Regions from separate parts of the Paenibacillus sp. FSL R7-0189 genome, predicted to be linked through region 2. Evidence: predicted binding sites of a transcription regulator. Region 2 holds the regulator's gene; the other holds the start of a gene.
What was found. Region 2 encodes CtsR, which represses protease genes until heat stress. Its sites were predicted from a motif close to ATGGTCAATAAAGGTCAAACA; they were not measured.
Positions count from the first base shown of each region.

Region 1 (11,061 bases), 810 kb from region 2:
CTCGTCACGTCCACCGCTGAAGAAGAAGGTTACATGCGGATATTTTTCAGTTTCCGCGATGCGCAGTTGCTTCTTGTTTTGTTGAACAAGCACTTCACCCAATGTGTTATCCAGGTTCTTCGGTGAGTAGGCTACATAACCTTGTACCGTTTCGCTGAAAGTAGTTAGGCATACGAAGTGCAGGTTTTGCGGGAACAAAGGACCACGGTCGAAACCACGGAAATCTTGATTCGTGAACACTTGTGACAATTGAATAGCACGGTCAGGACGGAAGTTGAGGAACACGACGGAATCGCCGCTCTCTACTGCCGTTACAGGTTTGCCTTCACTGTCTACAATTACACTAGGTTCAACGAATTCATCAAATACCGAGTTTTCATAAGATGAAGTGATGGCTTGCACAGCATCCGTGTATTTAGGACCTTCACCATAAACCATAGCACGGTAGGCTTTCTCTACACGTTCCCAACGTTTATCACGATCCATTGCGTAATAACGTCCGGACACCGTTGCAATTGTACCCACGCCAATCTCTTCGATTTTAGCTACTAGATCTTGGACAAACTTCTTCCCACTATCAGGAGCTACGTCACGGCCGTCCATAAAAGCATGGATATACACTTCATGCATATCTTCTTTTTTAGCCAGGTCAAGCATAGCAAACAGGTGGTTAATATGGCTATGTACCCCTCCGTCGGATACAAGCGCATATAGGTGAAGCTTTTTGCCAGTGTTCTTAGCATTTCTCACTGCACTAACCAGGGTTTCGTTATCGAAGAACTCGCCCTCGCGGATCGATTTATCGATACGAGTCAAATCCTGATAAACGATCCGGCCTGCACCAATATTCAAATGCCCTACTTCGGAGTTGCCCATTTGCCCTTCCGGAAGGCCTACAGCTTCACCGCAAGCAGTGAGTGTAGTGTTAGGATATTGTTTCAGGTAACGGTCATAGTTAGGTTTGTTGGCTTGAGCAACGGCATTACCTTCTGTCGTTCCACGCAAACCAAAACCATCCATGATGATCAAAGCTACGGGTTTTGGAGCTGACATCTTACTTCGCCCCCTCAACCAATTGAACGAAGGAATCCGGTTGTAAGCTGGCACCGCCAACAAGCGCACCATCGATGTCGCTTTGGCCCATGTACTCAGTTACATTCTCAGGCTTCACGCTGCCGCCGTATTGAATACGAACAGCTTCAGCTGTTGCTGCATCATACAGATCTTTTACAAGACTGCGGATGTAAGCAATAACTTCGTTAGCATCTTGGGAAGTGGAAGATTTACCTGTGCCAATAGCCCAGATAGGTTCGTATGCAATAACAACTTTTGCTGCTTGCTCGGCACTAAGACCTTGGAATGCAGCTTCAGTTTGTACTTTACATACTGCTTTAGTTTGATCAGCTTCACGCTCTTCGAGCTTTTCGCCAACACATACGATAGGAGTAATTCCGTGACGGAATGCAGCATGCATTTTCTTATTCACGATTTCATCCGTTTCGCCGAAATAAGCACGGCGCTCAGAGTGGCCAATGATAACATAGTCCACACCAAGATCACTTAGCATTACACCACTGATCTCGCCTGTGTAAGCACCGTTATCCTCAAAGTGTAGGTTTTGTGCACCAATCTTGATGTTAGTACCTTTTGCAGCTGCTACAAGTGCAGGCAGGTTAGTAAATGGAGCGCAGATTACAGTCTCAACGCCTTCTACTTCTGCTTTGCCTTTAATTTCAGCAATAAAGCTTTCTGCTTCAGGAACTGTTTTGAACATTTTCCAGTTACCTGCAATAATAGGTGTTCTCATGACTTATGTTGCCTCCTTCTTAGGTCTTACTTATCGTTCAGTGCTTCTACGCCAGGAAGCGCCTTGCCTTCCATGAACTCAAGGGATGCACCGCCACCAGTGGAGATATGATCCATTTGATCAGCCAGGTGGAATTTCTCTGCTGCTGCTGCGGAATCTCCGCCACCAATAACAGTGTAACCTTCAGTAGTTGCACAAGCTTTTGCTACTGCAAGTGTACCTTCAGCGAATTTATCGATTTCGAATACGCCCATAGGTCCATTCCAGACAACCAGCTTGGAGTTCTTGATAATATCGGCATAAAGTTCACGAGTCTTAGGTCCGATATCAAGTCCTTCCCAACCTTCTGGGATTTCATTGTAATCAACGATCTTAGTGTTAGCGTCAGCACCAAATTTATCAGCAACAACAACATCAACAGGAAGCATGAAGTTTTTGCCAAGTGCTTTTGCTTTTTCGATGAATCCAAGAGCAACGTCAAGTTTGTCGTTGTCTACTAGTGATTTACCGATTTCAAAGCCTTGTGCTTTAGTGAATGTATAAGACAATCCACCGCCGATCAGGACGTTATCAGCCAAAGACAACAAGTTATCAATAACATCAATCTTGTCTTTAACTTTCGAACCACCGATGATCGCAGTGAAAGGACGTTCTGGGTTAGAAAGAGCTTTACCAAGAACGGACAATTCTTTCTCCATCAAAAGACCGGATACAGCCGGCAGGAAATGAGCGATACCTTCTGTCGATGCATGTGCACGGTGAGCCGCGCCAAACGCATCATTAACAAACAAATCAGCCAGTTCAGCGAATTGTTTAGCCAGTTCAGGATCGTTTTTCTCTTCACCTGGGTAGAAGCGAACATTCTCAAGTACAAGTACGTCGCCTTCGCCTAGCTCAGCGATTTTTGCTTTTACAGCTTCGCCAATTGCTTCGTCAGCTTTAGCTACTGGTTTGCCAAGAAGCTCGGACAGACGTTCAGCAGCAGTAGTCAAACGCATGGAATCTACGAATTCGCCTTTAGGACGACCCATATGACTCGCAAGAATGATCTTTGCACCGTTCTCGATCAAATATTTAATGGTTGGAAGTGTTTCGCGAATACGAGTATCATCAGTAATTTTACCGTCTTCTACAGGTACGTTGAAATCCACGCGTACAAATACGCGCTTACCCTTTACTTCTACATCACGGACGCTTTTTTTGTTCATGATTAATTCCTCCACACCCAAAATTGTTTCTAGCAGGAAACAAGAAATACATTTAGAAAGAGCGGAAACAAGGAATTTCTGTTTCCGCTCTATAGATGTTGCTTATATCAAGTCAATTACTTAGCGATTTTAGCGAATTTCTCCAAAGTACGAACCAATTGTGCAGTGTAGGACATTTCATTGTCATACCAAGCAACAGTTTTAACCAGTTGTTTGTCGCCAACAGTCAATACTTTAGTTTGTGTAGCATCGAACAGGGATCCGAAAGTCATACCTTTGATGTCAGAAGATACGATTTCATCTTCAGTGTAACCATAAGTGTCTGGATCGGAAGCTGCTTTCATTGCTGCGTTGATTTCTTCAACAGTAACGCTCTTATCAAGAACAGTTACAAGCTCAGTCAGGGAACCAGTTGCAACTGGAACACGTTGAGCTGCACCATCCAATTTACCTTTAAGTTCTGGAATAACCAGACCGATTGCTTTAGCAGCACCAGTAGTGTTAGGAATGATGTTCTCAGCTGCTGCACGAGCGCGTCTGAAGTCACCTTTAGCATGTGGAGCATCCAAAGTGTTTTGGTCGCCAGTGTAAGCATGAATTGTAGTCATCAAGCCTTCAACGATACCGAACTTGTCGTTCAGTACTTTTGCCATTGGAGCTAGGCAGTTAGTTGTGCAAGATGCGCCGGAAATAACAGTCTCAGTACCATCAAGAATGTCATCGTTAACGTTGTAAACGACAGTTTTCATGTCGCCAGTAGCTGGAGCGGAGATAACTACTTTCTTAGCTCCACCTTTCAAGTGTTTTTCAGCTGCTTCTTTAGTTGTGAAGAAACCTGTGCACTCAAGTACGATATCAACGCCTAGGTCGCCCCATGGCAATTCTTCAGGGTTGCGGTTAGCAAGAACCTTAACTTCTTTACCATTGACTTTGAAGAAGCCATCATGCACTTCAACATCACCTTGGAATTTACCTTGAGTTGTATCATATTTAAGCAAATGAGCAAGCATCTTAGCGTCAGTCAAGTCGTTGATTGCTACCACTTCGATACCTTCTACATTTTGAATACGGCGGAAAGCAAGGCGTCCAATACGTCCAAAACCGTTAATTCCAACTTTTACACTCATTGAATAGTTCCTCCTAGAATTCGTTTTATTTATTCAAAACAGACGGTGAGGTCTGTCATGACAACAATGTTAAGTATGATGCAAGAAGTATGTTGTATTGCCTGCAATCTAAAAACTACGAAGATAGCTGTAGTTGATTGTCAATTTCCTTGCCTATTTCTACTGCGGCAGCCTCGTCCGTGACGAGAATATTCTCCTGCCCGAAACGCAGCATGGCATGAATGGCTTTGGCCTTGGGTTTGCCTCCTGCAATACCGATGACTTTCTCTGTCCGAATAATATCTTCTAGACGTAGACCCATCGTAAGCATGGTATGGACAACCTGACCCTCTTCATTGAAATAATAGCCAAAAGATTCGGCCACTGCTCCTTCACCCTGGATTTCCGAGACTGTAGCCTCGTCCAGTTTGCGGCGGCGGGTCATTTCAATGGCATCCCCAATCCCATGTACAATAATACGCGAACTGCGGATGGTTTGTACAATCTCTCCAATATTAGAGTCAAGTGCCAGCGATTGGTATGCATCCCCACTAAGCAAATCAGGGACATGCAACAACCGGTAGTTGGCTCCAACCCGCTTTGCCATTGTTGAGGCAATCGTGTTGGCTTGAATCTCCATACTCTCTCCTAATCCTCCACGCGCCGGAACAAACCAAGCGTTCTTATAGGAAAGGGACAACGGTGGTGTCAGTTGATCAGCCATATCGGCAAGCGTCGATCCACCTGTGACGGCAACTGTATCATCTGCGCGAAGTATACTCAGCAGCGCTTTCGCACCCGCCCGGCCAAGCTCTCGTTTGGTGAACGGCGATGACTCACAATCACCCGGTACTACAATAACTTTATCCAGACCATACGTTGCTCGAATTTTCTCTTCCAGCTCATCCAGACCAAATAGGCTCTTAACAACCGGCTCTAGCAAATCAAGCAGTCTACGTCCAGCAGCGCTAATGCGCATGCCAACACTCTCGATCTCAATAAGCCCTTGCGATTTCAGAAGATCCGTCTCGGCACGCAGTACCCGCTCAGTCATATCTAGCGAAGCGGCTAGCGTTCTGCGCCCAATAATATCGGACAGCATGATCTGATGAAGAATCGTGTACCGTCTCTTAAGGGTTTCCATGAGATCAGGCAGAAGCTGCTTTTGGATATCTAATAAATTACGCATACTTTCACTCCTGCAACTTCGTCTTCCTCTATTCCCTTGTTCATGGTCTCAAAACGTCCCGGGTAAACTTTTTAAGTCCCACCCATATTCTAACCAAATATTGCTCGAAGCGCAAGTCTTCCGAGAGTAGAATTCTCAAGCACTTGTCTTCTTATACATTAATAAGGTCAGAAAAAGATATAGCGCCCGATGCCTGCCCCTAGAGCGCTTGTCCAGTATTAATATTACATTGCAATTGTGTAAAAATTGTATTATAATCATTTTTGTTGCGCCCGTGGTCCAATGGATATGACGTAGGCCTCCGAAGCCTGAGATCCAAGTTCGATTCTTGGCGGGCGCGCCATTAATTTCATTTTTGCACATAATTTAGTAGTGCCTATACTACTACTTAACCAAAGAGCCGCTTGTCGGCTCTTTTTTTTGAATATAAGTTTGACTTTCTTTGACTTTTTGTTTGAATTTGTTTATCATGTGGGTAATACGGCAAGAGTAAAAATGAATACATTTGAAGAACCAATATCAAGGAGGTTTTCCACGTGAGTTATATTCCTATGGTAGTAGAACAGAGCAACCGCGGCGAGCGCGCTTATGACATCTATTCCCGCCTGCTGAAGGACCGCATCATTTTCCTTGGAACGGAGGTTAATGACGTGGTAGCCAATTCTATCATCGCACAAATGCTGTTCTTGGCTGCCGAAGATCCTGACAAGGACATTCACCTTTACGTGAATAGCCCAGGCGGTTCCATTACTGCAGGTATGGCTATTTTTGATACAATGCAGTACATTAAACCAGACGTTTCCACCATCTGTGTGGGTATGGCAGCTTCCATGGGAGCTTTCCTGCTAAACGCTGGCGCCAAAGGCAAACGCTTCGCACTGCCTAACAGCGAGATCATGATCCACCAGCCTCTGGGTGGTGCTCAAGGTCAAGCAACGGACATTGAAATCCGTGCCCGCCGCATCCTCAAATTGCGCGATAAGCTGAACCGTATTCTAGCAGAACGTACGGGTCAACCTCTAGAACGTATTGAGAAGGATACAGATCGCGACTACTTCATGACTGCTGCAGACGCGGCTGAATACGGTATCGTAGATAAAGTAATCGAGAAGACATTGCCTAGCGGTGTGTAAGCTATAAAGTAAAAATATAAAGAGGCTGTGCTCTATCCGTTATGGTTAGAGCACAGCCTCTTTATATTTTATAGAAGACCTAAATCCAATTAAGCCAGCCCGCCATAACCTAGCGCATCCAGCTTCTCGGCAATTACGCGATAACCCCGGCCATTCGGATGCAAATGATCAATGGATAACAGCCCTCTCTCATTTCCTGCGAACTCACTGTAAATCGAAGCAAATCCACATACTCGGCTGCTGTACTGTGCTGCGTATTGATTAAACTGCCTGACCCACTCTGTCGCACCAACCACCTGAGGATAGGGGTTATATAATCCCACAATTCTAATGATAAAAGGTCTACGCGTCCTCGCCTTCAATTGTATAAGGATATTCATAATTGCAGAGAAATTTTGTTTGCATTCCTGAAGCGATCTGCGCAGTTCTGCGGATAAGTTGACTTGCTGTCTTGCTGCTGATTTGGCCGCGTGAATCAAATCATTACCACCGATAGACACAGTGATGATATCGGCTTCTCGAACGGCCTCACGCATCATGGAATTTCCGCGCAGCCGCTGCTCCAGCTCTGAAGTAGTCATTCCGTTCACGCCTAAATTCGTAGAGGCTACAGTAGTCCGCAGTCTCCCTTCTGCCATTCTACGGTACACCGGAACAAAACCGTTACCTGGCAGAGCACCAAATCCAGTCGTCAAGGAATCGCCAATTGCTGTATATTGGTAGCCCATAGCTCTCCCCCGTTCATAAACTAGTTACTCCCTTTAGCATATGAACAAGAGACAACTCTGGTAAGGGGGAGATGTCTTGTGCCGACATTAGCGGAGACGAAGCATTTCCATTTATTTCATGCCAGCAAACGGGCTACTGCCATCCGGCAAAAGCTCTTTGAAACTAAAAGTATACTCAGGGAAGCCTGCAGCATACGCTGTGTACTCATATAATTGGAAGAACAGAACAACCTTGTCGTCCTTCAGATAGAAATATTTCTCCGTATTCAATCCGTTGAATCCTCCCAAATAACTATCCTCTGCCTTCAGTAGCTTGCTCAGCTTTGCATTCAGCTGTTTTTTGTAGTTTGGATTAGCTCCAAACAGGTCGCCCAACAGTAGACGTTTACCATCCTTAAGCGAGAAGGTGAAGGCTTCACGGTTAGTCATTCCATGGGCGCCGCCCGTATCACTATACTGATGCATCACTATGCTGATCACACCATTCTGATTGTAGGTCACTACATAACCTGAATCATAGGTGTATTTGGGCTCTGCTCCATCTCGATCGGAGATATCCTGTTCTGCACCCGCCGCGAATTTCATAACACTTTCCTTCAAAGTATTATTAATAGCTTGTTGCGCACTGGAGTTGCCCAATCCACTGATCTTCGGATAATCAAGCTGAATAAAAGCTTCTGCCCGATCTTTAGCATAAGTTTCCGTGGTTACCGTCAGCGCGTTCTGCGGTCTGTTCACCACATTCAGCCTACTGGCGGCCCGACTCCAATCTACCTTATAACCCATATAATCATTTAACAATCCTGATGGAACATAGAGGCGATTATTAATTAACTTCCCTTCATACTCTCGAATGAAATAGTTGTTCACCCACACAGAAGTACCGTAGCTGGATAACATCAACTTGGCCTTGGCCGATCCTTTTCCAATCATGTACGCATTTTCCTTCTTATCATACACAAGCGGTAATCCCAACACATCTCGCATAAAAGTTATGGGAATCCAGGCCAGTCCTTCCTTCAAAATACCTTCCTGCAACGAATTTATCCCGTTTGCCTTTAAAACGATACGCGAATCAATAGCTTTATTCTCCGTTTTACTAACTGCTGCATAACCCGTTTCGCTGGGCAGCAGACCTCCACCAAACAATAAACCTGCTGACATCAGACCTATGCCCCATTTGCGTGCTGATTCTTTTGAAATAATATTCATCATCTTATTTTTCCTCTCCTTTCCAATTTATTAAACAGAATCGTAGAGAACTTACACAAAAAAAGAGGCGCCCCCCACTATTACTAGTGGAAGATCACCTCTCCTCTCTGCATTCACCTTATTCTGATACTATTTCAATTCATACATTACGCTCAGCTGAGTTGTAACTTTAACTACTCCGGGTTGCACGGATGTGCTTGCACCAGCATCTGCTGCAGCCATATTCATTTTTAGATTTTGTTCAAAATAAACCGGAGTGATATCGCCATCATTTTGGCTGACCGTGATCACTTGACCCAAGCTGCGTTTAGCTGCCTTAGCAATAGCCCCTGCTTTAACATCTGCATTCGCCATCGCTTTTTCAATCACCTGAGCTTCAAATGCAGAAGTATCTTCCACAGAAAAACGTGCATTTCCGATATTATTCGCCCCTGCCGCAGATGCAGCGTCCAGCAATTCACCAACCTTGGTCAGATCTCTATAAGACACTAACAGCGTATGATTGGCGTTGTACCCCTTCACTTGCTGTCCTTCTTTTTCGCTGTAACTATAATTGGGTTGCACATAAAACTGCGTGCTTTGAATATCTTTATCTGCAATTTTCCAAGTATTCTTCAGTAAAGTCATAATCTTCTGAATTTTAGCGGCATTGGTCTTCTGCGCTTCTTGCGCAGTTGTGGCCGTAGTATCCACACCGATGGACAAGTATACGATATCCGGCTTGAGGGACAATTCGCCTTTACCTACTACACTAACGACATTTTTCTGGACTTCATCTGCGTAAGCCTTTGCAGGACCTTGGAAAACACCACTCATGCTGATCCCTCCAATTAACAAACTCCCTACGATCATCACTGAACCAATTTTCTTCAATAAACCTTTCATATTTGCCAGCCCCTTTCATTTCTTGTGATTTGTTATTATCCTCTAGACGAGTCTTTTTGGTAAATGTTGCACGTTCTCCATCTATTTTTTGGTATTAAAAAAAGCCCCGAAGGGCTTTTGGTCATGCGATAAATAAAGTCTTCCTAGCAGAAACGATGTTGTCTTCCTATTATTGGTTCTCAAGCTCTTCTTTGCTGACCAGACTTGTCAAAGCGTTTACAGCTTGATCGGCATCCGCACCGTCCGCGCTAATGTAAATCTCCGTGCCGGAACTGATAGCGAGGCTCATAATCCCCATAATACTTTTAGCATTTACTTTTTTATCATCTTTTTCCACGAAAATCTCCGACGAAAACTTGTTAGCTTCTTGCACAAACAATGCTGCCGGTCGGGCATGAAGCCCTGTCTTCAACCGAACAACTACCGGGTGCTTTGTCATGAAACGCTTACCCCCTAATTGAGTTCTCCCCAAAAGTTTCACATTAATTTTATATTATTATATCATTATAACGTAAACCACACTAGAAAAAAAGTAATTAGCCGCCTCGAACCTTGTCCGCCAGCTCATCAATCTTACGAAGCCGATGATTTACTCCCGACTTACTGACTGTACCTTTGAGCATTTCACCAACCTCCTTGAGGTTGATATCTGGATGCGCCATTCGAATTTCTGCTACTTCACGCAGTTTATCCGGCAAATTCTCCAGTCCCATTTCTCGCTGCAACAGCTTGATATTTTCAATCTGCCGCACCGCAGCACTTATTGTTTTGTTGAGATTTGCGGTCTCGCAGTTCACGATCCGATTCACGGAATTACGCATATCGCGCATAATTCTTACATCCTCAAATTTGAACAGCGCCTGATGCGCTCCAATCAAACTTAAGAATTCAATGATCTTCTCGCCTTCTTTAATGTAAAGAATGAACCCTTTTTTACGTTCAATACAGCGTGCGTTTAAGTGGAATTCCCCAGCCAGATCCACTAATGCTTTACAATGTTCCTCATACATCGAGGAAATCTCCAAATGGTAGGAGGAGCCTTCCGGATTATTAACCGATCCGCCAGCCAGAAAGGCACCGCGCAAATAAGCACGCTTGCAGCAGTTATTCCCAACAATCTCATCATCAATACCATCGGTAAAAATAAATCCTTCCGACACAATTCTAAGATCCTTTAGGATCTCTTGTACACGGTTTGGGATTCTGACGATATAGACGTTATTTTTCTTCAAACGCATTTTTTTACGCACGAGTAGCTCAATATGGACCTGGTAATATTTCTTAAGTAAAGAATATACCCGCCTTGCAATCGCGGCGTTCTCCGTCGAAATGTCGAGAATAACCTTTTTGCTTGAAAGCTGCACAGATCCATTCATACGGATAAGCGCTGACATTTCCGCCTTCTCGCAGCAGGGTTCACTCTCCACCATCGTCAGCTCTTTTTTGGTAAGGGCCGCAAAAGACAAGGGTCTCACCTCTTTCTTGATAAGTACTTCGTTCTCATCTATAAGTTATACCCTAGGGTTTCTGTTTATCCAATCCTGCACAAGCTGATAAATGTGATGACTAAGCTTATCGGTATCATGTCTCAAATAAGTTCGGAATAAAACCAGTTTATCAGCTATAACCTTGTATCCATTGCCATCCAGCGCTTCTTTATCAAGCTGCACCGGGCGCGCGCCCTTCTCGGCGTACTTCGTCTGGACCTGTTCCGGAATCTCACCGTCATTAACAATAACATAATCGAATAAATCGATCCCGATATGATCATATACAGCTTGAAGATGATCGCT
Region 1 is NZ_CP150223.1:2,233,563-2,244,623, forward strand. It holds gene gpmI (2,3-bisphosphoglycerate-independent phosphoglycerate mutase) at 1-1,053, opposite strand, end outside; gene tpiA (triose-phosphate isomerase) at 1,055-1,807, opposite strand; gene MKY63_RS09525 (phosphoglycerate kinase) at 1,834-3,015, opposite strand; gene gap (type I glyceraldehyde-3-phosphate dehydrogenase) at 3,132-4,142, opposite strand; gene MKY63_RS09535 (sugar-binding domain-containing protein) at 4,258-5,310, opposite strand; tRNA gene MKY63_RS09540 (tRNA-Arg) at 5,579-5,653, shown strand; gene clpP (ATP-dependent Clp endopeptidase proteolytic subunit ClpP) at 5,847-6,443, shown strand; gene MKY63_RS09550 (GDSL-type esterase/lipase family protein) at 6,533-7,171, opposite strand; gene MKY63_RS09555 (DUF4163 domain-containing protein) at 7,283-8,386, opposite strand; gene MKY63_RS09560 (SIMPL domain-containing protein) at 8,513-9,268, opposite strand; gene MKY63_RS09565 (HPr family phosphocarrier protein) at 9,438-9,707, opposite strand; gene whiA (DNA-binding protein WhiA) at 9,805-10,734, opposite strand; gene MKY63_RS09575 (YvcK family protein) at 10,780-11,061, opposite strand, start outside.
Region 1: clpP (ATP-dependent Clp endopeptidase proteolytic subunit ClpP) is a predicted target of CtsR. The motif match lies at 5,740-5,760, and genes of this name have one in related genera.

Region 2 (11,061 bases):
GAATAATCGTTGCTGTTCGTATGCTTTTTCGGCGGGTGGGGTCGATTGCTCGTGCTGTTGATTTTTTATGAAAGGTATAACCGGCATCTAGCATTTCTCTATACCAGCGAGCTACATAGGTCTGAACAGCGATTCCGGCAGCCGCGACGATCGTGAAGCCTAGGGCACCAATCTGGCCAAAGGGGATGAATACCCATTTCGTAAGCATTGGACCAAGGGACTGTCCAGCATTGCCGCCCACTTGAAAAATAGATTGCGACAATCCCTTTCGCTGACCTGCGGCCATATGAGCAACACGCATACCCTCTGGGTGGAAGGTGGCTGAACCGAATCCGATCAGGATAACCGAGAATAAGACCAGAAAATAGCTATTGGCATAAGCCAATAGAAGTACACCTAAAAATGTGCTGCACATACCTAGTGGTAATAATATAGGACGGGGTTTACGGTCTGCAGCATATCCAATGACGGGTTGGATTACTGATGACGTCATATTTAAAGCGAATGAGATCCATCCAATCTGGGCGAAAGAGAGCAGTAGATTATCTTTGAGAATAGGGAAGATTGCTGGAATGACTGCCTGTATAGAATCATTAAATAAATGAACAAAACTGACAGCTAACAAAATTTTATAAATCGTTGCCTGCTGCAGATTACGCTGCTCTTTGTCCTTGCTGTCTACCGTGGACGCAGCGTCTGTAGGTTTGGTCTTCATTTTGACTCCTCTCTGTACTGATAGTTAGAAGGTAAGATTGGCGAATACGATAAATTCTATTTAGCCACAAATAATGGATGAATGGTATCAATTTGTGTTGTATCGAAGTTATTTATACGAATGATTTTTTTATTTCAAAAAAAGCTTGCAAACTCAATGACAGCATGGTATATTATCTCTTGTGCTTACGACGCATCGCACATACGAAACACAAGCGATGAAAAAATAAGTTGACAAGATAGAAACAAACATGATATACTCTAATTCCTGTGCAAGAGACATTGGATGTCGAAATGCCAGGAGCAAGTTCTTTGAAAACTGAACAAATGGAACGCGTTAATTTTTAAAAAGATTCATTTAATGAATCGTCAGTTTCAAAATGAGCACATCGCTCTTTTCAATACTAATTGGAGAGTTTGATCCTGGCTCAGGACGAACGCTGGCGGCGTGCCTAATACATGCAAGTCGAGCGGAGTTATTTTGAAAGCTTGCTTTCAAAATAACTTAGCGGCGGACGGGTGAGTAACACGTAGGCAACCTGCCCTTCAGACTGGGATAACTACCGGAAACGGTAGCTAATACCGGATAATTTCTTTTTTCTCCTGAGAGAAGAATGAAAGACGGAGCAATCTGTCACTGAGGGATGGGCCTGCGGCGCATTAGCTAGTTGGTGGGGTAACGGCCCACCAAGGCGACGATGCGTAGCCGACCTGAGAGGGTGAACGGCCACACTGGGACTGAGACACGGCCCAGACTCCTACGGGAGGCAGCAGTAGGGAATCTTCCGCAATGGGCGAAAGCCTGACGGAGCAACGCCGCGTGAGTGATGAAGGTTTTCGGATCGTAAAGCTCTGTTGCCAGGGAAGAACGTCCGGTAGAGTAACTGCTATCGGAGTGACGGTACCTGAGAAGAAAGCCCCGGCTAACTACGTGCCAGCAGCCGCGGTAATACGTAGGGGGCAAGCGTTGTCCGGAATTATTGGGCGTAAAGCGCGCGCAGGCGGCTATTTAAGTCTGGTGTTTAAACCTTGGGCTCAACCTGAGGTCGCACTGGAAACTGGGTGGCTTGAGTACAGAAGAGGAAAGTGGAATTCCACGTGTAGCGGTGAAATGCGTAGATATGTGGAGGAACACCAGTGGCGAAGGCGACTTTCTGGGCTGTAACTGACGCTGAGGCGCGAAAGCGTGGGGAGCAAACAGGATTAGATACCCTGGTAGTCCACGCCGTAAACGATGAGTGCTAGGTGTTAGGGGTTTCGATACCCTTGGTGCCGAAGTTAACACAGTAAGCACTCCGCCTGGGGAGTACGGTCGCAAGACTGAAACTCAAAGGAATTGACGGGGACCCGCACAAGCAGTGGAGTATGTGGTTTAATTCGAAGCAACGCGAAGAACCTTACCAGGTCTTGACATCCCTCTGAATCTGCTAGAGATAGCAGCGGCCTTCGGGACAGAGGAGACAGGTGGTGCATGGTTGTCGTCAGCTCGTGTCGTGAGATGTTGGGTTAAGTCCCGCAACGAGCGCAACCCTTAACTTTAGTTGCCAGCAGGTAATGCTGGGCACTCTAGAGTGACTGCCGGTGACAAACCGGAGGAAGGTGGGGATGACGTCAAATCATCATGCCCCTTATGACCTGGGCTACACACGTACTACAATGGCCGGTACAACGGGAAGCGAAGCCGCGAGGTGGAGCCAATCCCATCAAAGCCGGTCTCAGTTCGGATTGCAGGCTGCAACTCGCCTGCATGAAGTCGGAATTGCTAGTAATCGCGGATCAGCATGCCGCGGTGAATACGTTCCCGGGTCTTGTACACACCGCCCGTCACACCACGAGAGTTTACAACACCCGAAGTCGGTGGGGTAACCCGCAAGGGAGCCAGCCGCCGAAGGTGGGGTAGATGATTGGGGTGAAGTCGTAACAAGGTAGCCGTATCGGAAGGTGCGGCTGGATCACCTCCTTTCTATGGAGAATCGTTCTCTGCAATGAGAACATTCAAATCGGAAGCTCAGCTTCCACAACTAATTAACGTGTATCCATTTGTTCGGTTTTGATGGAATTTGCGGGGCCATAGCTCAGCTGGGAGAGCGCCTGCCTTGCAAGCAGGAGGTCAGCGGTTCGATCCCGCTTGGCTCCACCAACAAACTTCATCTATTTGTTATGTCTATACACTTGATCCTTGAAAACTGGATACCGAAACGAATTTGCGTTTTAGAACATCTTTTAGCAACTTGTGCAAACAAGTAAATGTTATTAGTGAGATTTTTCTTCGGAAAAATCAAGGTTAAGCTAATAAGAGCACACGGAGGATGCCTAGGCGCCAGGAGCCGACGAAGGACGTGGCGAACAACGAAACTGCCTCGGGGAGCTGTAAGCAAGCTTTGATCCGGGGGTGTCCGAATGGGGAAACCCAGCTGTGGTAATTCGCAGTTACTCATACCTGAATACATAGGGTGTGTAGAGGCAGACCAGGGGAACTGAAACATCTAAGTACCCTGAGGAAGAGAAAACAATAGTGATTCCGTCAGTAGCGGCGAGCGAACGCGGAACAGCCTAAACCTAAGAGCTTGCTCTTAGGGGTTGTGGGACGTCTCACATGGAGTTACAAAGGAATATGGTAGGTGAAGAGGTCTGGAAAGGCCCGCGATAGAGGTAAAAGCCCTGTAACCTAAACTGTGTTCTCTCCGAGACGGATCCCGAGTAGTGCGGGGCACGTGAAACCCCGTATGAATCCAGCAGGACCATCTGCTAAGGCTAAATACTACCTGGCGACCGATAGTGAAACAGTACCGTGAGGGAAAGGTGAAAAGCACCCCGGAAGGGGAGTGAAATAGAACCTGAAACCGTGTGCTTACAAAAAGTCAGAGCCCGATCTATGGGTGATGGCGTGCCTTTTGTAGAATGAACCGGCGAGTTACGTTTAACATGCAAGGTTAAGCCGAGAAGGTGGAGCCGCAGCGAAAGCGAGTCTGAATAGGGCGATTGAGTATGTGGACGTAGACCCGAAACCGTGTGATCTACCCCTGTCCAGGGTGAAGGTGCGGTAACACGCACTGGAGGCCCGAACCCACGTACGTTGAAAAGTGCGGGGATGAGGTGGGGGTAGCGGAGAAATTCCAATCGAACTCGGAGATAGCTGGTTCTCCCCGAAATAGCTTTAGGGCTAGCCTCGGTATAAGAGTAGTGGAGGTAGAGCACTGATTGGGTGCGGGGTCCGCAAGGATTACCAAGCTCAGTCAAACTCCGAATGCCATATACTTATTGCCGGGAGTCAGACAGTGAGTGCTAAGATCCATTGTCAAAAGGGAAACAGCCCAGACCATCAGCTAAGGTCCCCAAGTGTGTGTTAAGTGGGAAAGGATGTGGAGTTGCACAGACAACCAGGATGTTGGCTTAGAAGCAGCCACCATTGAAAGAGTGCGTAATAGCTCACTGGTCGAGTGACTCTGCGCCGAAAATGTAACGGGGCTAAACACACCACCGAAGCTATGGCTAGATACTATGTATCTGGGGTAGGGGAGCGTTGTGTAGGGGTTGAAGGTGTACTGAAAAGAGCGCTGGACACTACACAAGTGAGAATGCCGGTATGAGTAACGAAAAGATCAGTGAGAATCTGATCCGCCGAAAGCCCAAGGTTTCCTGAGGAAGGCTCGTCCGCTCAGGGTAAGTCGGGACCTAAGGCGAGGCCGAAAGGCGTAGTCGAAGGACAACAGTTTGAAATTACTGTACCACCGTAATCCGCTATGAGCGATGGGGTGACGCAGGAGGGTAGTGACGCGGACTGATGGATGTCCGTCTAAGCAGTGAGGCTGATGTGTAGGCAAATCCGCACATCATTAAGGCTGGGCTGTGATGGGGAGCGAAAATTATAGTAGCGAAGGTCATGATCTCACACTGCCAAGAAAAGCCTCTAGCCAGGAGAAGGTGCCCGTACCGCAAACCGACACAGGTAGGCGAGAAGAGAATTCTAAGGCGCGCGGAAGAACTCTCGTTAAGGAACTCGGCAAAATGACCCCGTAACTTCGGGAGAAGGGGTGCCCCGGTAGTGTGAATAGCACGAGGGGGCCGCAGTGAAAAGGCCCAAGCGACTGTTTAGCAAAAACACAGGTCTGTGCGAAGCCGCAAGGCGAAGTATACGGGCTGACGCCTGCCCGGTGCTGGAAGGTTAAGGGGAGTGGTTAGGGGTAACCCGAAGCTATGAACCGAAGCCCCAGTAAACGGCGGCCGTAACTATAACGGTCCTAAGGTAGCGAAATTCCTTGTCAGGTAAATTCTGACCCGCACGAATGGCGTAACGACTTGGGCGCTGTCTCAACGAGAGATCCGGTGAAATTTTAATACCTGTGAAGATGCAGGTTACCCGCGACAAGACGGAAAGACCCCATGGAGCTTTACTGCAGCTTGATATTGAATTTGGGTACGATCTGTACAGGATAGGTGGGAGCCGTAGAAATCGGAGCGCAAGCTTCGGTGGAGGCGCCGTTGGGATACCACCCTGATCGTATCTAGGTTCTAACCTAGTACCCTAATCGGGTACGGGGACCGTGTCAGGCGGGCAGTTTGACTGGGGCGGTCGCCTCCTAAAGAGTAACGGAGGCGTTCCAAGGTTCCCTCAGAATGGTTGGAAATCATTCGCAGAGTGCAAAGGCATAAGGGAGCTTGACTGCGAGACCTACAAGTCGAGCAGGGACGAAAGTCGGACTTAGTGATCCGGTGGTACCGCATGGAAGGGCCATCGCTCAACGGATAAAAGCTACCCTGGGGATAACAGGCTTATCTCCCCCAAGAGTCCACATCGACGGGGAGGTTTGGCACCTCGATGTCGGCTCATCGCATCCTGGGGCTGAAGTAGGTCCCAAGGGTTGGGCTGTTCGCCCATTAAAGCGGTACGCGAGCTGGGTTCAGAACGTCGTGAGACAGTTCGGTCCCTATCTGTCGTGGGCGCAGGAAATTTGAGAGGAGCTGTCCTTAGTACGAGAGGACCGGGATGGACGTACCGCTGGTGCACCAGTTGTTCCGCCAGGAGCATGGCTGGGTAGCTACGTACGGACGGGATAAGCGCTGAAAGCATCTAAGCGTGAAGCCCCCCTCAAGATGAGATTTCCCAATTAGTAAGACCCCTTGAAGACGACGAGGTAGATAGGTTGGAGGTGGAAGTGCAGCAATGCATGGAGCTGACCAATACTAATCGGTCGAGGGCTTATCCTATACTTAGAATGCAGATTCGTTTCGGATTCAGTTTTCAGGCGATTAAGCCTGTAATACGCTTAGAAATTCATTGTCACTTCTGGTGATGAACCGAATTTCACGCGGCAGCGTCTGTTTCACAGACGCATGTTTGGTGGCGATAGCGGAGGGGTTCCACGCGTACCCATCCCGAACACGACCGTTAAGCCCTCCAGCGCCGATGGTACTTGGACCGAAGGGTCCTGGGAGAGTAGGACGTTGCCAAGCACAAATAGACCACTGTTGATAACTCGACAGTGGCTTTTTTGCGTCTATTATAGATTGTGGAAAACTTGTGGATAATTCATTGGAATTTGCAGAAAACTTACGCACATGTGGATAGATGATTAAAAGGCAAAAAATCACCGAATGGTGTGGATTAAGTACATATTTATGTAGATCTGTCAACAGAAAACCTAAGTAATACACGGGTTGCTGTGGATATAGTCAGATTTATGTGGATAGAGGGATTGATAAGTGGATAATTATTTTAACTTGAATAGGACAAGATTACAAGACTATTTTTGAAACTGCTTAAAGCTGTGGATAACTAAAAAAAGTTCGAAAAATATCCTTATAATTCGCACACAATACACTCTCTTGTTATACTAACCATAAAAGTAAATTCATAAATGGTGAGGTGAGTTTTGTGGATATCAGACAGTTGCACTCAGAAGAGTTTGATCTAAGCATGGATTTATCTGAATATGCTTTTCAATACAAGCTGCCTAGTGAGAAAAGGGCTAATGCTAAGGAAAGATTTAAAGCAGAACGCGTATGGGGTGCTTTTGAAGAAGGTACTTTGGAAGCCAAACTTACTCTTCTTCCATTCCAAGTGTACATACAAGGTAGATTAGTACCTATGGGAGGGCTCGCTGGGGTAGCGACATGGCCAGAGAATCGCAGACAGGGACATGTGGCAAAGCTCCTAGCGCATACGCTGCAAACGATGAATGAGGCGGGGCAGACATTATCTTTTCTGCATCCGTTCTTGATCCCTTTTTATCGCAAATTTGGTTGGGAAGTTTATTGTGAATATAAGAAATACTCCATTCCTGTTGCCAAGTTTCCCAAGAAGGTTGAAGTTGAGGGCAAGGTAAGACGCGGTGTTAAAGATATCGTAGTATTGGACAACTTATACAATCGTTTTGCAGTTAGATATAACGGAACACTTAAGCGTGATTTGGACTGGTGGGAGAACTCTGTTCTGGATGATGAAGGTCAGACTGCGGTATTTTATTCACAGCTTGGGGAACCTGAAGGATACGTATTATATAAGATAGAAAATAGAGAACTGGTCATTGATGAATTTGTGTTTTTGAACGAACAGGCCCGGCAGGGGCTGTGGACATTTCTTGCGAATCACGATTCAATGGTGACCGGTGCATCGCTAAAACTGGTGCCATCCGATGATATGTTACCCTTTTTGCTGCCTGATCCGCGTATAGAGCAGGAGAACTATCCTTATTTTATGGCGCGTATTGTGAATGCTAAAGTATTTGTGGAGAGTTATTCTTTTAAGCGTCACAGCAGTCAGAAGAAACAGGTTATTTATATTGAAGATAAATATGCACCATGGAATGACGGGTTGTGGGAATGGACGGTCTCCGAAGAGGGAGCAGCAGCTTTCTTGCGTATAGAGGGTGAACGGGATGCAGCTGACTTAAGCTGTGATATTGGCACGCTGACGATTCTAATGTTTGGATATAAACGCCCTGCAGAGCTGGCTCGTTATGGACTTGTGACTGGTAGTCCGACGGCTCTGGAATGGCTCGAAGAAATCATTCCGCAAGCTGAAACCGCACTTTTTGATCATTTTTAGAAAATAATTAGGCTCTCCCCTTCGAAAGATGCTGGGAGAGTTCTTTATTTCCGAATACATTCGCTGAAAAAAGTGAAAAATAAGAGAATCCTCTTGGAATTAGCACAGAATATGTTATAATATTAAAAAGTCAAAGAAAGTCAAAGTCAACGCACCTGATGGCATACAGTGCGATCCTCTGAATTCGTGAAGTTTTCTTCAGACTTATATGAATGAAGTTCACTAATGAATGTCATTAAGGATGCGGGCCGCAAGCGATATTATGAAGCTTTAAAGAGCACTGGAGGATGAGTGATGCGCAATATCTCTGATATTATTGAACAATATCTGAAGAATATTTTGCATGAAAGTCCCGAAGGTACGGTGGAAATCCAGCGAAATGACCTGGCGGACCAGTTCTCATGCGTACCGTCACAGATCAATTATGTTATTAGTACACGCTTTACACTGGAAAAAGGCTATGTGGTGGAAAGTAAGCGTGGTGGCGGGGGATATATTCGTATTCAACGTTTTGAATTGCCGCCCAACGTGGCACTGCATGCCCATTTAAACCATACTATAGGTGGCGGGATAGATCAGAACGCTGCCGAAGGGTTGATTTATCAACTGGAGGAAGCTGGTTTTCTAAGCAAGCGTGAGGCGTGTCTTATGCGCGCTGCTGTTTCTCGGGATTGCCTAACGGTTAAGATTCCATATCGGGATGAGATTCGGGCCAAGATTATGAAGGCGATGTTAATCTCTTTGTTAGGCAAATAATTGTCAATCATAAGGGAGGGGCTTTCGCTTATGCAATGTCAGGAATGTGGCGTCAAGCCAGCAACACTCCATTTCACCAAGATCGTGAATGGAGAGAAGACAGAATTTCATATCTGCGAGAGCTGTGCGCGGGAGAAGGGTGAACTGATCCCGGGAACTGCTGGAGGATTCTCCATTCACAGCTTGCTGTCCGGTCTGCTTGATCTTGAAGGGGCCGGTAAGGAAAAGACGGCTGCTACGAAGACTACGCAGAGTCTGCAATGTGAGAATTGTGGGATGACGTACTCGCAGTTTAGCAAATTGGGTCGTTTTGGCTGCAGCTCCTGTTATAAATATTTTAACAGTGCACTGGACCCGCTCTTTAAACGGGTGCATGGCAGCACTTCGCATGTAGGCAAGATTCCCAAACGTGCTGGAGCACAGATTGTGTTTAAACGGCAAATTGATGAATTGAAGCTGGAATTACAGCAAAGTATCGCACAGGAGGAATTCGAAACTGCGGCAGAGCTGCGGGATCAAATTCGCCAACTTGAAAAAGAAATGGCACAAGAGTAAAGTCTTTGATATATAGGGGGGATATGACATGTCAAGTCTCCGATTTACTGAACAAGCGCTTAGTGATTGGATGCGCTCGGGAGGCAGTCACTCCGAGATTGTAATTAGCAGCCGTATGCGTATTGCACGTAATTTAGAGCATCTTCCATTCCCTATGCTTGCTTCCTTAGAGCAATCGGAAGAAGTATTAGAGCTGCTGGCCCCTGTGTTTCATGGGGAAACTGCTGCCGAATTCGGATCTTTTCAACTGATAAAGCTTGCTGAAGTGAATGAACTGGACAAAAAGGTATTGGTCGAGAAACATCTCATCAGTCCTAATCTGGCTAATGATTCACGTGGCGCAGCTGTGATATTAAATGAAGATGAGTCGGTCAGCATCATGATTAACGAAGAAGACCATCTGCGGATCCAATGTCTGTTCCCGGGTCTTCAGGTAAGAGAAGCATGGGAACGTGCGACAGCCATCGATGATATCTTCGAATCAGCTGTTAATTACGCTTTTGATGATAAAAGAGGATACTTGACCAGTTGTCCCACCAATGTGGGTACAGGGCTGCGTGCCTCAGTAATGCTGCATTTGCCAGCACTAGTAATGACCCAACAGATCAATCGCATATTGTCAGCAGTGAATCAAGTGGGATTGACTGTAAGAGGAATTTATGGTGAGGGCAGCGAAGCAGTAGGGAACATCTTTCAAATTTCCAATCAGATTACTCTCGGTCAAACGGAAAGTGAAATCATCGAGAACCTTCACAGTGTAGTCACCCAGATTATAGAGCATGAACGAAATGCCCGTGAAAGGCTGCTGGTAGATTCCGCTTTAAGAATTACAGACCGAGTGAAAAGATCTTATGGGATTTTGTGTTATGCAGCTCTAATGGAGCTTAAAGAATCCGCACAACGGCTGTCTGATGTGAGACTTGGGGTCGACCTTGGCATACTGGAAGGCCCTTCGATTTCCGTGCTTAATGAGCTTAACGTTAAGACACAGCCAGGATTTCTGCAAAAAATGTTCGGTGACGAGATGAACGCTACTGAACGGGATATGTATCGGGCGAAACTGCTCCGAGAAACACTGGGAACACAACATTAATATAGATATTTATTATTCATGGAGGTGCAGGAGATATGATGTTTGGAAGATTTACGGAACGCGCACAAAAAGTGCTAGCGCTAGCGCAGGAAGAAGCTGTTCGTTTAGGACACAACAATATTGGCACAGAACATATTTTGCTAGGACTTATTCGTGAAGGAGACGGCATTGCTGCTAAAGCATTAATCGCTTTGGGTCTGGGTCTTGAGAAAATCCAGGATGAAGTGGAGACACTGATTGGCAGAGGCCAAGAACAACCTACGAACATTGCTTATACTCCTCGCGCCAAAAAAGTAATCGAGTTGTCGATGGACGAAGCCCGCAAGCTGGGACATACGTATGTCGGCACTGAGCATATTCTGCTAGGACTTATTCGTGAAGGAGAAGGTGTCGCGGCTCGTGTGCTTAATAACCTCGGCATCAGCTTGAACAAAGCTCGTCAGCAAGTGCTTCAGCTTCTGGGAAGCAGCGAGGCTGCATCCAGTCATAGCGGAACACCTGCTAATGTCAGCACACCGACTCTAGACGGCCTAGCACGCGATTTGACGGCTTATGCGAAGGATGGCAACCTGGATCCAGTTATCGGTCGTAGCAAGGAAATTGAACGTGTTATTCAGGTACTGAGCCGCCGGACGAAGAACAACCCCGTGTTGATAGGTGAACCTGGGGTTGGTAAAACAGCTATTGCTGAAGGCTTGGCCCAAAAGATCATTAATAATGAAATTCCAGAAACACTGCGCGACAAACGCGTAATGACGCTCGATATGGGTTCTGTAGTGGCTGGTACTAAATATCGCGGTGAGTTTGAAGACCGCCTCAAGAAAATCATGGATGAGATTCGCCAAGCGGGGAATATCGTACTCTTTATCGATGAGCTTCATACGCTGATCGGTGC
Region 2 is NZ_CP150223.1:3,048,303-3,059,363, forward strand. It holds gene MKY63_RS13085 (MFS transporter) at 1-715, opposite strand, end outside; rRNA gene MKY63_RS13090 (16S ribosomal RNA) at 1,120-2,677, shown strand; tRNA gene MKY63_RS13095 (tRNA-Ala) at 2,779-2,854, shown strand; rRNA gene MKY63_RS13100 (23S ribosomal RNA) at 2,997-5,922, shown strand; rRNA gene rrf (5S ribosomal RNA) at 6,052-6,168, shown strand; gene MKY63_RS13110 (GNAT family N-acetyltransferase) at 6,590-7,762, shown strand; gene MKY63_RS13115 (CtsR family transcriptional regulator) at 8,057-8,518, shown strand; gene MKY63_RS13120 (UvrB/UvrC motif-containing protein) at 8,549-9,073, shown strand; gene MKY63_RS13125 (protein arginine kinase) at 9,102-10,166, shown strand; gene clpC (ATP-dependent protease ATP-binding subunit ClpC) at 10,202-11,061, shown strand, end outside.